DNA from 2 places in the Caballeronia sp. M1242 genome. Region 2 is predicted to be linked to the other one. Evidence: riboswitches for the same ligand, from Rfam matches in the RefSeq annotation. Region 2 holds a riboswitch; the other holds the start of a gene.
The links. A riboswitch is a leader RNA that binds a small molecule or an ion and turns the genes downstream of it on or off. The one in region 2 is predicted to bind cobalamin.
Positions count from the first base shown of each region.

Region 1 (6,898 bases), on a different replicon from region 2:
CTGCGGCTGCCGTATGTCGCCGCGCAAGGCTGGAGCGCGAAGGACATCGACGACATGCTGTTCTACGGCGTGCTCGGCACGATTCTCGGCGGGCGCATCGGCTATGTGCTGTTCTACAAGGCGAGCTATTACGCGGCGCATCCGCTCGATATCTTCAAGGTGTGGGAAGGCGGCATGTCGTTTCACGGCGGCTTTCTCGGCGTGACCTTCGCGATGGTGCTGTTCGCGTACCAGCGCAAACGCACGTGGCTGCAAGTGACCGATTTCGTCGCGCCGATGGTGCCGCTCGGCCTAGCGGCGGGGCGTCTCGGCAACTTCATCAACGGCGAGCTGTGGGGCCGCGTGACCGACCCGGCCGCGCCCTGGGCGATGCTGTTCCAGAACTCGACGAACGACGACGCCATCTGGCTCGCGAAGAACCCGCAACTCGACGCGAAGTGGCATCTGATGGACATCTTCCAGCGTTATCACATGCTGCCGCGCCATCCGTCGCAGTTGTATGAGATTGCGCTGGAAGGCATCGTGCTATTCATCGTGATCTGGACGTTCTCGCGTAAGCCGCGCCCGGTCGGCGCCATCTCCGCGCTCTTTTTGATTGGCTATGGACTCGCGCGTTTCACGGTCGAATTCGCCCGCGAACCGGACGACTATCTCGGCCTGCTCGCGCTCGGCCTCTCGATGGGCCAGTGGCTTTCGCTGCCGATGATCGTCGCCGGCGTCATCATGATGGTGTGGGCGTACAAGCGGCATCGTCGCGTGGCGGCGAACGCGGCGTGATTTCGCGCGGGGCCGCGCTTGCGGTCCCGCTTGGGTTCGCTTGGCCTCGCTCGGTCAGCGGCCCATCTGCACCGAGCCGGACACATCGACGGTCACGGTCGTCGTGCCGGCTTCGAGCGCCATCGGCGCGGCCATCTTGGCATCGGCGCCCATGGCGCGCGACTGCATCATCATCACCGGGCGCGGCGCCACGCCGCTATGCCCGACGTTCACCTCGCGAATTGAATAGCTGCTGTAGCCGAACGCCTGCGAGGCGGCTTGCGCCTGCTTGCGGAACGAATCGATGGCCTGCGTCGAGAGCTTCTGCTCCGCGGCGCGCTGCGCTTCCGGCGACAGCGAGAACGTGACGTTGCCAACTTGCATCGACGAGCTCATCTTGCCCGCGAGCTTCGAGGCCGCCGCGAAGTCGTGCGATTCGAGCACGATCTCCGTGCGCCCACGCCATGCGGATATCTTGCCGTCCCGGTCGGTGGACGGATACACCGTGAACGAGCCGCTTTTCGCGGTGACGCCATCGACACCCTTCGCTTCGCGCAACGCAGCTTCGGCGCGCTGATTGAGCGTCGCGGTGAGCGATGAAGGATCGGCGGCTTCCTGCTCGTAAAAGAGCGTGATGGTGACGACATCCTGCGGCACTTGCGCGCTCGCCTGCGCCGAAAGCGAAAGCACGCCCGCGGGCTGCGGATTGGCGATGACCGTCTGCGCGGCGACGGAGGCGGAATAGGCGAGGGTGACGCTCGACATCGCGAGGGCGAGGGCGGCGGCGATTTTCTTGTTCATCATCGAAGGACTCCAACGCAAGGCGTCGCGTGATTCGCGACCGCACTTAGGCGTCCGCCTCCAGTCCTTAGTTCCTGCTCTAGACGAGGCGTTCGGTAATAAAGCGCCATTCGTTCTCGGTGACCGGCGTGATCGACAGGCGGTTGCCGCGCGCGAGCACCTGCATGCCGGCGAGTTCCGGATGCTCGCGCAGTTCGGCGAGCGGAATGAGCCGCGTCTTCTTCACGAAGCTCACATCCACGAGCATCCAGCGCGGCGTGTCCTGCTTGGACTTGGGATCGTAGTAGGCGCTCTTGGGATCGAACTGCGTGGGGTCGGGATACGCCGTCGAACAGACCTTCGCGATTCCCGCGATACCGGGCTCGGGGCAACTCGAATGGTAGAAGAGCACGCCGTCGCCGATCTGCATCTGGTCGCGCATGAAGTTGCGCGCCTGATAGTTGCGCACGCCGGTCCACGGCAGCGTCTTCTTGGGCGCGTGCGCGAGATGATCGATGCTCGCTTCGTCCGGTTCGGACTTCATCAGCCAGTAGCGCATGAGTTCGGCGTGAAGGAGTGTGCGTGCGGTTTTGGGCGATGCAAACAAAAACGGCACCGGTAAGAACCGATGCCGTTCGTGCTTCCAGAAATAAGGTCCCCGCCTCAGCCGCTAGGCCGGCATCCTGAACCTGGGTTCAAGATTGGTCGCGGTAAGCAACACTTCGGGTACATCAGACAGAGTGACGCGCGCGCCCGTGCTGCAACGTTCCGCAACCGTGCCAATGTAGCATTGGTTCAAGGAATATATGACCTTGGCGTACCAGGCAGGGAGACCTCACTGTACACCAAACGTTTGGTCCTTGCAGCCCTTGCCTGCGTTTCTCGCGGTATCTTTTTTTGATGGATACCGCAACGCTGATTAGATCAGCGCATGACCGTCAGTGCGCTTCGCTCAGTGCGCTTCATATTGCGCAATGACCGCGCCGAGCTGCTCGTTCATCGAATGCATGGTGCGGCGGATTTCCTCGGCGGGGAACGCTTCGCCGTGACGCACGCTTTCCTGCAGCTTGAGCAGTTCGGACGCCAGCGAAAGCGCGGCCATCACCGCGATGCGGTCCGTGCCGCGCACGCTGCTTGCGTTGCGTACCTTGTTCATTTCGGCATCGACGCGGGCCACGGCTTCGCGCAGCGCGGCCTCGGTCTCCGGCGAGCACGCGAGGCGATACTGCTGGCCGAGAATGGATACTTCGATCTGCGTGGTCGTCATGCCTTCTCTCCTTGATGGTGCTCGCCGTGCACTTCTTCCGCGTGCGCATGTTCGTGCTGCGCTTCGCGCGACGCGCTGGATTCGGCGTTCAGAAGATCGAGCTGATTGTCGCTTTCGGCATGATGCGCTTTGCCGCGCGGCAGCTTTTCGAGGATCGCGTTGAGGCGCACTTGCGCGTCGTCGATCTTCGCGGACAGCGAATCGCGTTCGCCTTGCAGCGTGTCGCGCTCGTGGCGAACCTGCGCGAGTTCGGCCTGAACGCCGGCGTAATCGGCGCGCAGCTGTTCGATTTGTGCTTCGAGCGCGAGACGCGCCTGATTGTGGCGCTCGCTGATCTTGATCAGCCGGCCGATGTTTCCTGACAGTGATTCGAGTTCGTTGAGCATGTGCTGCGTCCTCTAAAGACCTGGCATTTTAGCGCGGTTCAACGGTGCTTCCGATAATTGTCTCGTTTCGAGACGTAACAACACGCGATCTTGCGCGCATCGCCGCGTATTCATGTGCGGAATGGCCGCGCGTGACGCACTCGGATGCGCGGATGGCGACGCTTGCTCGTTGCTCGCTCGTCGCTCAAGCCTCGCGATGACGGGCGCGCGCCTTCTTGACGGCCCCCATGCGCGCTCCTACACTTGCCGCACTTTTGGTGCTCGCGCCGCCTTTCTTGCGGCGCAGTCAAACGGGAAACAGGAAGCGCTGTCTCGCCTCGCGCGGCTCGCCAACCTGTGCTGCCCCCGCAACGGTAAGCGACCGCAACGCAAGTTGCAAGTCGTCCCTCGCGCGTTTCTTCGTGTTGCTCCGTGGTCGTTTGCCATCGGACTCGCGACTGCAAGAAACGTGTCGGCGCCACTGCGCTTCGAAGCGCGGGAAGGCGGGACGATGCGTCGCCAGCCCGGATACCGGCCAATCGTCCAGCGCGCCGATGCTTTGCAAGTCGGCGCGTGCGTCGCGCACAGACTTCGCGGGGAGCGGGGCACGCGCCAGTCTCCAACGGAAACGCTTCACCCATGCTCTTGCCTTCGTCGGGCCTCATTCGTCGCGCGGCGCGCGTCGTGATGTGCGCCGCCGCGAGTGCGCCGCTTGTCCAGGTCGCGCACGCCGATTCCGATTCTCCGTCGCAGACACTCGCGCCCGTCGTCGTCACGGCGACGCGCGGCGCGCAACCGCTCGCCGATTCCATCCCGCAGGCGACGCTCTTCGACGCGCAGGACATCGCCGACAGCAATGCAAACGATGTGCTCGGGCTCATCGCGCTTGCGCCCGGCGTGCAGATCACGCGCAACGGCGGGCCGGGCGCGACCTCGGGCGTGTTCATACGCGGCGCGTCGTCGACGCAGTCGCTCGTGCTGATCGACGGCGTGCGCGTTGAATCGGTGTCGCTCGGCGCGGCGCAGTTGTCGCAACTGATGCTCGATCAGACCGGCCGCGTCGAAGTGGTCAACGGCAACGTGTCGGCGCTATATGGATCGAACGCGATCGGCGGCGTCGTGCAGATTTTCACGAAGGAGGGCGAAGCACATCCGCCGCGCTTTCACTTCGAAGCCGAATACGGCAGCTATCACACGCAGCGGCAGTCGGCGGGCGTCGACGGCGCGCTCGATGCCGAGGGCCGCACCACGTTCAGCGTGAACGTCTCGCGCGAGAAGACCGACGGTTTCTCGGCGATCGATCCCGCGCTCGCGCCCGCCGCGAATCCGAACGCGAACGGTTATCTGAACGAAAGCGTCGCCGCGACGCTGCGCCACAAGTTCAGCGACAAGTGGGACGCAGGCGTGCGCTTTCTGCAATCGAACGGCGTGAACAGCTTCGACGATCCGTACGGCGTGCCGACCGATCTCAATGAATCGCATGATCGCGTGCGCTCGGCGTCGGTATTCGCGAACGGCAAGCTCACCGACAACTGGACGACGCACTTCACCGTCGCGCAGGGGCAAGACCGCGCGAACATCGAACACAACGGCGTCTATACGAGCCGCTTCGACTCGGAGAATCATCAGTATCTGTGGCAAAACGACTTCCGCCTCACCGAGGCGCACAAGCTGATGTTCGGCTACGAGCATCTCGACCAGTCGCTCGATTCGGACCAGTTCAGCGCGCCCGACCGGCATGTGAACTCGGTCTTCGCGGGCTATGTCGGCCGCTTCGGTCCGAGCGAAGTGCAGGCCAACGTGCGCCGCGACCAGTATTCCGACTTCGGCGGCGCGAACAGCTACTATCTGGGCTACACGTACAACTTCGATTCGCACTGGCGCGCGAGCGCGAGCTACGCGGCGGCGTTTCGCGCGCCGAGCTTCGACGATCTCTACTATCCGTTCAGCGGCAATCCGTCGATACAGCCGGAGCGCAGCCATTCGGCCGAGGCCGCGTTGCAGTACGCATCGGACCAGATCGGCGTGGTGCGCGTGACGGCGTTCGAGACGCGCTATTCGAATCTGATCGACTACGTGGGCGACAGCAGCGGCTTCTATACCGCGCAGAACGTCGGGCGCGCGAAGGTGCAGGGCGTCGAGGGATCGTGGGCGGGACACGTGGGCGCAACCGACGTGCGCGCGAGCGTGACGTTCCAGAACCCCGTCGACGAGACGAATCACGAAGACCTCACGCGTCGCGCAAGGCGCTTTGCGTCGCTGTCGGCGCATCGGTCGATCGGGCGCTGGCGCGTGGGCGGCGAGTGGATCGTGAGCGGCGCGCGCAGCGATTACGATTCCACGCTCGCGGGCTACGGCGTCGTCAATCTTTCGGCGCAATACGACATCACGAAGTCGTGGTACGTAAATGCGCGCATCGATAACCTGTTCGACCGCAACTATGAACTGGCTTACTCGTACAACACGCCGCGTCGCGGCGCTTACGTCACGATCGGCTGGCATCCGTCGTGAGCCACGCCGCTGACGCGCGCCGCCCGATGAAGGCGATGCACGCAACGCGCGCCGCCGCGATCTGGCTCGCGCTCGCGGCGGCGGCCCTTGGCGTGCTAGCGGCGTCGCTCGCGCTCGGAAGCGTCGCGCTGCCGCCATCACGCGCCATCGCCGCGCTGCTGCATGCGCATGCGGCCACGCCCGATATCGCCGATGAAATCGTGCTGAACCTGCGATTGCCGCGCGCGCTCGCGGGCTTCGCGTCGGGCGCGCTGCTCGCGCTCGCCGGGGCGCTGCTGCAAGTGCTGCTGCGCAATCCGCTCGCTGAACCCTACGTGCTTGGCGTCTCCGGCGGCGCGGCGGCGTTCGCACTTCCGGCGATGCTCGCGTCGATGCCGTGGTGGGGCGTGGATCTCGCCGCGTGCGCGGGCGCGCTCGCATCCATCGTTCTGGTGCTCGGACTCGCGCGCACGCACGTGTGGCACGGCGAACAGGACGCATCGCCACGGCTCTTGCTCACGGGCGTCGTGGTCGCGGCGGGCTGGGGCGCGCTCATCACGCTGATACTCAGCGTGGCGCCCGAGAACCGGCTGCGCGGCATGATCTTCTGGCTGACCGGCGACCTCAACGGCGCATCGACGCCGTGGCCCGCGATGGTCGCGCTCGGCGTGGCGCTCGCGTTGATCGTGCCGTGCGCGCCGCAACTGAACGTGCTGCTGCGCGGCGAAGCCACGGCGCGTTCGCTCGGCGTGCCGGTGGAACGCGTGCGGCTGCGCGTGTATCTCGTGGCATCGCTCGCGGCGGCGGCGGCCGTCACGACGGCGGGGACTATCGGCTTCGTGGGGCTCGTGGTGCCGCATCTGCTGCGGCTCGCGTTCGGCAACGACCAGCGCATGCTCGTGCCTGCCGCCGCGCTCGCGGGCGGGCTCGCCGTGATGAGCGCGGACCTCGCCGCGCGCACGGTCATCGCGCCGGCGCAGTTGCCGGTCGGCGTGGTCACGGCGCTGATCGGCGTGCCGATGTTCTTGTGGATGCTGCTGCGAAGGCCGCGATGAAGCCGCTCTCGATCGACAATCTCGTGTTGCGCGCGGGCGCCCGAACGCTCGTCGATGGCCTCTCTGCGACCATCGCGGCGGGCGAAGTCTGGTGTATCGCCGGGCCGAACGGCGCGGGCAAGACCACGCTCATCGGCGTGCTCGCGGGACTCGCGAAGCCGGCCTCGGGCGCGATCACGCTCGGC
Region 1 is NZ_CP071129.1:632,799-639,696, forward strand. It holds gene lgt (prolipoprotein diacylglyceryl transferase) at 1-777, shown strand, start outside; gene JYK05_RS02895 (SIMPL domain-containing protein) at 832-1,521, opposite strand; gene JYK05_RS02900 (EVE domain-containing protein) at 1,637-2,095, opposite strand; RNA gene ssrS (6S RNA) at 2,188-2,370, opposite strand; gene JYK05_RS02910 (cell division protein ZapA) at 2,489-2,803, opposite strand; gene JYK05_RS02915 (ATPase) at 2,800-3,189, opposite strand; cobalamin riboswitch at 3,428-3,723, shown strand; gene JYK05_RS02920 (TonB-dependent receptor domain-containing protein) at 3,808-5,679, shown strand; gene JYK05_RS02925 (iron ABC transporter permease) at 5,715-6,713, shown strand; gene JYK05_RS02930 (ABC transporter ATP-binding protein) at 6,710-6,898, shown strand, end outside.
Region 1: linked by a shared signal. The riboswitch ahead of JYK05_RS02920 (TonB-dependent receptor domain-containing protein) and the one ahead of JYK05_RS16310 (cobalamin biosynthesis protein) in region 2 are both predicted to bind cobalamin.

Region 2 (6,898 bases):
TTCTACATCGCGTCGATGCTGCTCGCGCAGTTCGCGCTGCCGCGTATCGAAGAAGTGCCGGCCGGCTTCTCCGCGTCGTTGCTCTGGGACTTTCGCGTCGCAGCCATCGGCATTCAGGTCATCATCTGGACAACGCTCGGGCTCGTGTTCGGCGCGCTCGCTGCCCGCGAACTCGAGCGGCCCGCATTGCGCAAAGTGGCGGCCGTCTAAGCGTTTTCTCGCGACAATGCCGCTTGCCTTGCGGGCAATTCATCCAATAGCGCGAGTTTCGCGGCATCGTCCATCGAACGGAACGACTTGATCTCTTCGCGGCTCCTGAAGCATCCCGCGCACAGACCGTGTGCGGGATCGATCTTGCATACGCCCGTGCAGGGCGAACCGACCGGCTCTTGCGACTTCGCGCGCGCAATGGTGAAGGCGAGGTCGATGATCGTCATAGCGATTCACCGCGAAAGAGCGCCGCGGCGACGGCCGGATTCGATGGCCAATACGCGTGCATATACGTGGCCGTGATCGGACCGTGGCGAAAGAGGGCTTCGCCTTCGGCGCCTGTCGTTGCATGCTTCGAAAACAGATGCGGCTGCATGGGTGTATCGAGCGTGGAGTAATGGAACGTGTGACCGGTAAGCGCGCCATGCGCGGTATCGAGCCTTTGCATTGCAAGACGCGCGAGACGGCGCTGCATGAAGGCGTTGCCGGGCAGAAGACCGAGCATTGCATGCTTCGTGCCTTCCACGTCCGTCAGCGTATCGAGCAGATACAGCATGCCGCCGCATTCAGCGACGACGGTTCTTTCACGCGCCACATGCGCTTGAATCGCTGTCCGCGTGCGATGGTTCGCGGCAAGCGTGGACGCATGCAGTTCCGGATAGCCGCCGGGAAGATAGAGGGCGTCGGCATCGGCGGGCACGGGTTCATCGGCGAGCGGGGAGAAGGTGCTCACGCGCGCGCCCATTGCGTGCAGCAAGTCGATATTGGCCGGATAGACGAATGAAAACGCGGCATCGCGCGCCACGGCGATATGCAAGCCTTCGAGCAAACGCGGCGGCGCTTCAGGCTTCGCGTCCTCGAAGCGCACAAGCGGCGGTAGATCGGCAAGCGTGGTAGCGGCAATGGCATCGGCGGCGCGATCGAGACGCGCATCCAGTCCCGCGACTTCTTGCGCCTGCGTCAAGCCCAGGTGACGCTCGGGCAGCGCGATGTCCTCTGCATTCGAAAGATGCCCGCAATAGCGCAGTCCATCGGGGATGGCTTCGGCCAACATCTGCGCATGCCGCGCCGATGCAACGCGATTGGCGAGCACGCCATGGAACGGCACGTCCGCGCGATAACGCGCCAGTCCGAACGCCACCGCGCCGAACGTCTGCGCCATGCCATGCGCGCCGATCACCGCAAGCACCGGCACGTTGAATGCGGCCGCGAGATCGGCGCTGCTCGGCGTGCCGTCGAAGAGACCCATGACGCCTTCGATCAAGATGAGATCGGCCTCGCGCGCGGCCTGTGCGAGCAACGCGCGGCATGCGTCGAGACCGACCATCGACAGATGCAGCGAATAGACGGGCGATCCGCATGCGCGTTCGAGAATCATCGGATCGAGAAAATCGGGACCGGTCTTGAATACGCGCACGCGCAGGCCACGCCGCGCATGATGCCGCGCAAGCGCGGCCGTCACCGTGGTCTTGCCTTGGTGCGACGCGCTCGCGCCGATGAAGAGTGCGGGGCAGGAGGGCATGAGGTCAGTACTCGACGCCACGTTGCGCCTTGACGCCCTGCTCGCGATACGGATGCTTCACGAGCCGCATTTCCGTGACGAGGTCCGCCAGTTCGACGAGCGCATCCGGCGCATGACGCCCCGTCACGACGACATGCAGCATCGCGGGGCGCGCCTTCAAAACATCGAGCACTTCGTCGAGCGGCAAGTACTCGTACTTGAGCACAGTGTTGAGCTCGTCGAGCACGACCATCTGATATTCGCCGCTCTCGATCATGCGCCGCGCTTCGTTCCAGCCTTTGCGCGCGGTCGCCATGTCGGCCTCGCGGTTTTGCGTGTTCCATGTATAGCCGTCGCCCATCGTCACGAAATCGCAATTGGCGACCGCGCTCAGAAAATCGCGCTCAGACGTATGCAGCGCGCCTTTGATGAACTGAACGACGCCGAGCTTCATGCCGTGCCCGAGCACGCGCACGGCCATGCCGAAAGCGGCCGTGGTCTTGCCCTTGCCATTGCCTGTGTTGACGATCAGGAGACCCTTCTCGTGATCGGCGGCGGCCTGCTTCTTTTCGTGGCCTTCCTTGCGACGCTGCGTCATGCGCAGATGCGATTCCGTATCGGTTTTCATGGGCTCTTTCAGGCTTTCTTCGTTGCTATGGCGACGGTCACGTGACCGTCGATCATCTTCGGCGCCACAAGCTCTCCGCCATCGCTTGCGAGCAGCGCGCTAGGCTCGCACACGCCCTCGGCGGGCATGAGCGCGAGCTCGTCCGCGCGATAAAGGCGCAATGGCAGGGCATGACGCTCGCAGAAGACACGCAAGCCGGCTTCGTCGTGTTTGATGTCGATGCTCGCGACCACCGCGATGTGCGCGAAGGTGAGTTCCGCTGCTTGAAGCGCACGAAGCACGGCCGCTTCAATCGCATCGGCGCTTACGCCGCGTTTGCAGCCGATGCCGACGGCGAGATGGCGCGGGCTCACGCAAGGAAGCATCATCGAACGAATGGACGGAATGCGTGCGCCGCGCATGCGTCCCTCGCGGATGGCGGCGTTCGGCGAAGGCATCACGATGGCGAGATGCGCTTCGTCCCCTGCGCTGGCCGGTATCCGGGCTTGCGGCCGTCATCGCGCAGCCTTCCCACCGTGAACGGGCAGTGGCCGTGTGCGCCATGCGCGATATCGTGCAAGCCGATACCGCCGGTCGCGTACCGTTGCGGGGACAGCACAGGTTGGCGAGCGCTTGCATGATCGTGAAGACGCCGCTTCCTGTTTCCCGTTTAACTGCGCGTTTCGTGTGAACGCGCGAGCACCAGTCGCGCGCCAACGATACCACATGCCCCCGCTTTTCGGCGGCGCTTTCCTTGACGCTCCTTCGTGAGGAGCCTAGACTTCACGCAGTTCTGGTGCCCGCGTGCGAGCTTCTTTCGCGCGCAGTTAAACGGGAAGCAGGAAGCGCATCGCTCCATCATGCGATCGGACGCGCGCCAACCTGCGCTGCCCCCGCAACGGTAAGCGACCGGCGGTATCGGCGAGTACGATATCGCGCGTTGCGCACGAAGCCACTGTCGGTACACGGCAGGAAGGCTGCGCAACGAGGTCCCAAGCCCGGATACCGGCCAGACTTTCGCAGGGCCCACGCCGCGGGGATGCGGCATGTCCCATGATCCATCAGTCGTGCGCTTTTTCCCGCAGATCTCGCCGGCGATACCTTCCTCGCGCGACGCACGCACGACGCACGCATACACGAGCCACGGAGCGACGATGCAAACCCGCAAGATACCCGTCACGGTCGTGACCGGCTTTCTCGGCAGCGGCAAGACCACCTTGATGCGCCACATCATGTCGAATGCGCAGGGCTTGCGCCTCGCTGTCATCGTGAACGAATTCGGCGAGCTCGGCATAGACGGGGAAATCCTGAAGGGTTGCGGCATCGGTTGCGACGACGAAGCCGGGTCCTCGGAGCGCAATCTCTATGAACTCGCTAACGGGTGCCTGTGTTGCACGGTGCAGGAAGAGTTTTATCCGGTGATGGAGCAGTTGCTGGAACGCCGCGAGCGCATCGATCATGTGTTGATCGAGACGTCGGGCCTCGCGTTGCCGAAGCCGCTCGTGCAGGCATTCAACTGGCCGTCCATCAAAAATGCGTTCACGGTCGATGCCGTCATCACGGTGGTCGATGGTCCTGCCGCCGCAAGCGGACAGTTCGCCGTGAACCCCGCAGCGGTCGATGCGCAACGCAAGGCCGACCCGAACCTCGATCACGAATCGCCGCTGCACGAGCTATTCGAAGATCAACTGTCCTCGGCTGATCTCGTGATCGTCAACAAGACCGACCTCATGGACGCCGACGCACTGCGCCGCGTGGAAGCGCTCGTGCGGCCCGAGATTCCGCCGCAAGTGAAGGTCGTGCCCGCGCAAATGGGCAAGCTCGATCTGCATGCGCTGCTCGGTCTGCAATCGGCGTCCGAGGACAGCATTCATCTTCGCCACGATCATCACGGTTCTGCCGACGACGAAGGCCACGTGGACCATCACCATGACGAATTCGATTCGGTCGTCGTCGAAGGACAAGTGGAATCGCGCGAACAGGCCATTGCGGCGTTGCAGGCGCTCGTGGAGAGTCACACGATCTATCGCGTGAAAGGGTTCGCCGCGCTGCCGGGCGCGGGCATGCGTCTCGTGGTGCAAGGCGTGGGCCGGCGCTTCGACAGCTATTTCGACCGGCGCTGGAACGAAGGCGAAGCCGCGAGCCGCTTCGTGCTGATCGGAGAAGACCTCGATCGTCAAACGCTGCAAATAGCGTTGAACGCGGCGCTGGCGAACGCGCTCGCGCAGGCCTGACGCGATGCATCTGTTACGCACGACGCCCGGAGGTTTTGTCGATGACGCGGCAGGCGTCATGCGTATCGAGCAGACGCGCGCACCGATCGTCGTGCTGAGTTCGGCGGATACCACGCTCGCGCTACTTGCAAGCGTGTTTCCGCGTCTGGAGCCGGGCTTTCCCGAAGTGCGGCTCGCGAATCAATCGTTTCTGCGCCAGCCCGCATCGGTCGACTTCTATATCGACGATGTATTGCGTCATGCGCGCGTCGTCATCGTCGATCATCTCGGCGGTGAATCATACTGGCCTTATGGCATCGAGCGAATCGTGGCGCTCGCCGAGCGCGAGAAGCAGATGCTCGCCATGTTCTCGGGCGATCTCACCGAAGACCCGAACCTGATCAGCAAGAGCACCGCGGAGGCCGCGTTCTGCCGCGAGTTGTCGCGCTATCTGCGCGAAGGCGGCGCGGGCAATGCCGAGGAATTTTTGCGCGCGATCGGTCATCGCGCGTTCGGCTTCGGTCGCGCGCCGCAAGCGCCGCGTCCGCTGCCTGTCGTGGCCATCTATCATCCCGAGCGCGACATCGCCGCAATCGACGACTGGCGCGCGCGATGGACCGAAGGCGCGCCCGTCGTCGCGATCCTGTTTTATCGCGCGCATCTGCAAGCGGGCAACACCGCTGTATTCGATGCGCTCATCGAAGCGCTCGAAAAGGAAGGGCTGAATCCGCTGCCGATTGCGATCGCTTCCCTCAAGGAAAGCGTGAGCCGCGAAGTGATCGCGCGCTTGTGCATGGAGCATCGCGCATCGCTCGTATTGAACACGACTGCGTTTGCAGCAAGCGTGATCGGCGAAAGCGAAGACTTCGACATCGCGGGCGATGCGCCCGTCCTGCAAGTGATATTGAGCGGCGGCAATCGCGAAGACTGGGAAAAGGACAACCACGGCCTCAATTCGCGCGATGTAGCGATGCATGTCGCGCTGCCCGAGGTCGATGGCCGCATCATCACGCGCGCGGTCAGCTTCAAGGGACTCGCGTATCACTGTGCGCAGACGCAAGTGGACGTGGTCCGTTATCAGGCCGATGCCGAACGCGTGCGCTTCGTCGCCGAGTTGAGTCGCCGCTGGTGCAAGCTGCGGCATACGCCCAACCACGAGAAACGCATCGCGCTCGTGCTCGCCAACTATCCGGCGAGCGAAGGACGCATCGGAAACGGCGTGGGACTCGATACGCCGGCATCCGCGATCGGCATCCTGTCGATGCTCGCCCGCGAAGGCTATCGCGTGGGCGAATTGCCGGAGAGCGGCGACGCGCTCATCGCTGCGTTGACGCGAGGCGTGACGAACGATCCCGTGGTTCGCGATATGCGGCCGGCGTTGCAAAGCCTCTCGCTCGACGACTATCTCGACGCTTATCGCGCGTTGCCCGCCGATGCGCGCGCCGCGCTCGAAAAGACGTGGGGCGCGCCGCAAGACGATCCGACATTGAGGCGCGGCCGCTTCATGATCGCGGGCTATCGCTGCGGCGACGTGTTCGTCGGCATTCAGCCGTCGCGGTCGCGCGAGCGTAACGACTACGCGAGCTATCACGATGCCGAACTCGTTCCGCCGCACTCCTATCTCGCGTTCTATTTCTGGCTGCGCATGCGCTTCAACGCGGACGCGCTGGTGCATGTCGGCAAACACGGCAATCTGGAATGGCTGCCGGGCAAGAGCGTCGCGCTGTCGGCATCGTGCTGGCCTGATCTGATTCTCGGCCCGATGCCGCATCTTTATCCGTTCATCGTCAATGACCCGGGCGAGGGCAGTCAGGCCAAGCGGCGGGCACAAGCGGTCATCATCGATCATCTGATGCCGCCGCTTACGCGCGCCGAGAACTATGGTCCGCTGCAAGACCTCGAACGGCAAGTCGATGAGTACTACGAAGCATTGATGGTCGACGTTCGACGCGCGAAGCTGTTGCGCAAGTCCATACTGGCGAGCATCGTCGAGAACAAGCTGCACGAAGAACTCGGCCTCGATGCCCCGCGCGATACATCGGGAGAAGACGCGTTGCTCACGCGCGCCGATGCTTACCTGTGCGAGCTGAAAGAAGCGCAGATTCGCGATGGGCTCCATGTTTTCGGCGTGTCTCCGGAAGGTGTGCACCGACGCGATACGCTGCTTGCGCTCGGGCGTTTTCCGATCGGCGACGGTCAGGGCGCGAATGCAAGTCTGATCACTGCGCTCGCACGCGACCTGCAATTAGGCGACGACTTCGATCCGCTCGACGCCGACTGGGCCGCGCCGTGGCAGGGACCGCGTCCGCAGGCATTGCAGTCGATGAGTGATGCTCCCTGGCGTCATCACGGCGACACGCGCGAGCG
Region 2 is NZ_CP071130.1:614,043-620,940, forward strand. It holds gene JYK05_RS16290 (CbtA family protein) at 1-210, shown strand, start outside; gene JYK05_RS16295 (DUF1289 domain-containing protein) at 207-437, opposite strand; gene JYK05_RS16300 (cobyrinate a,c-diamide synthase) at 434-1,732, opposite strand; gene cobO (cob(I)yrinic acid a,c-diamide adenosyltransferase) at 1,737-2,339, opposite strand; gene JYK05_RS16310 (cobalamin biosynthesis protein) at 2,348-2,776, opposite strand; cobalamin riboswitch at 2,792-3,040, opposite strand; cobalamin riboswitch at 3,096-3,347, shown strand; gene cobW (cobalamin biosynthesis protein CobW) at 3,473-4,552, shown strand; gene cobN (cobaltochelatase subunit CobN) at 4,557-6,898, shown strand, end outside.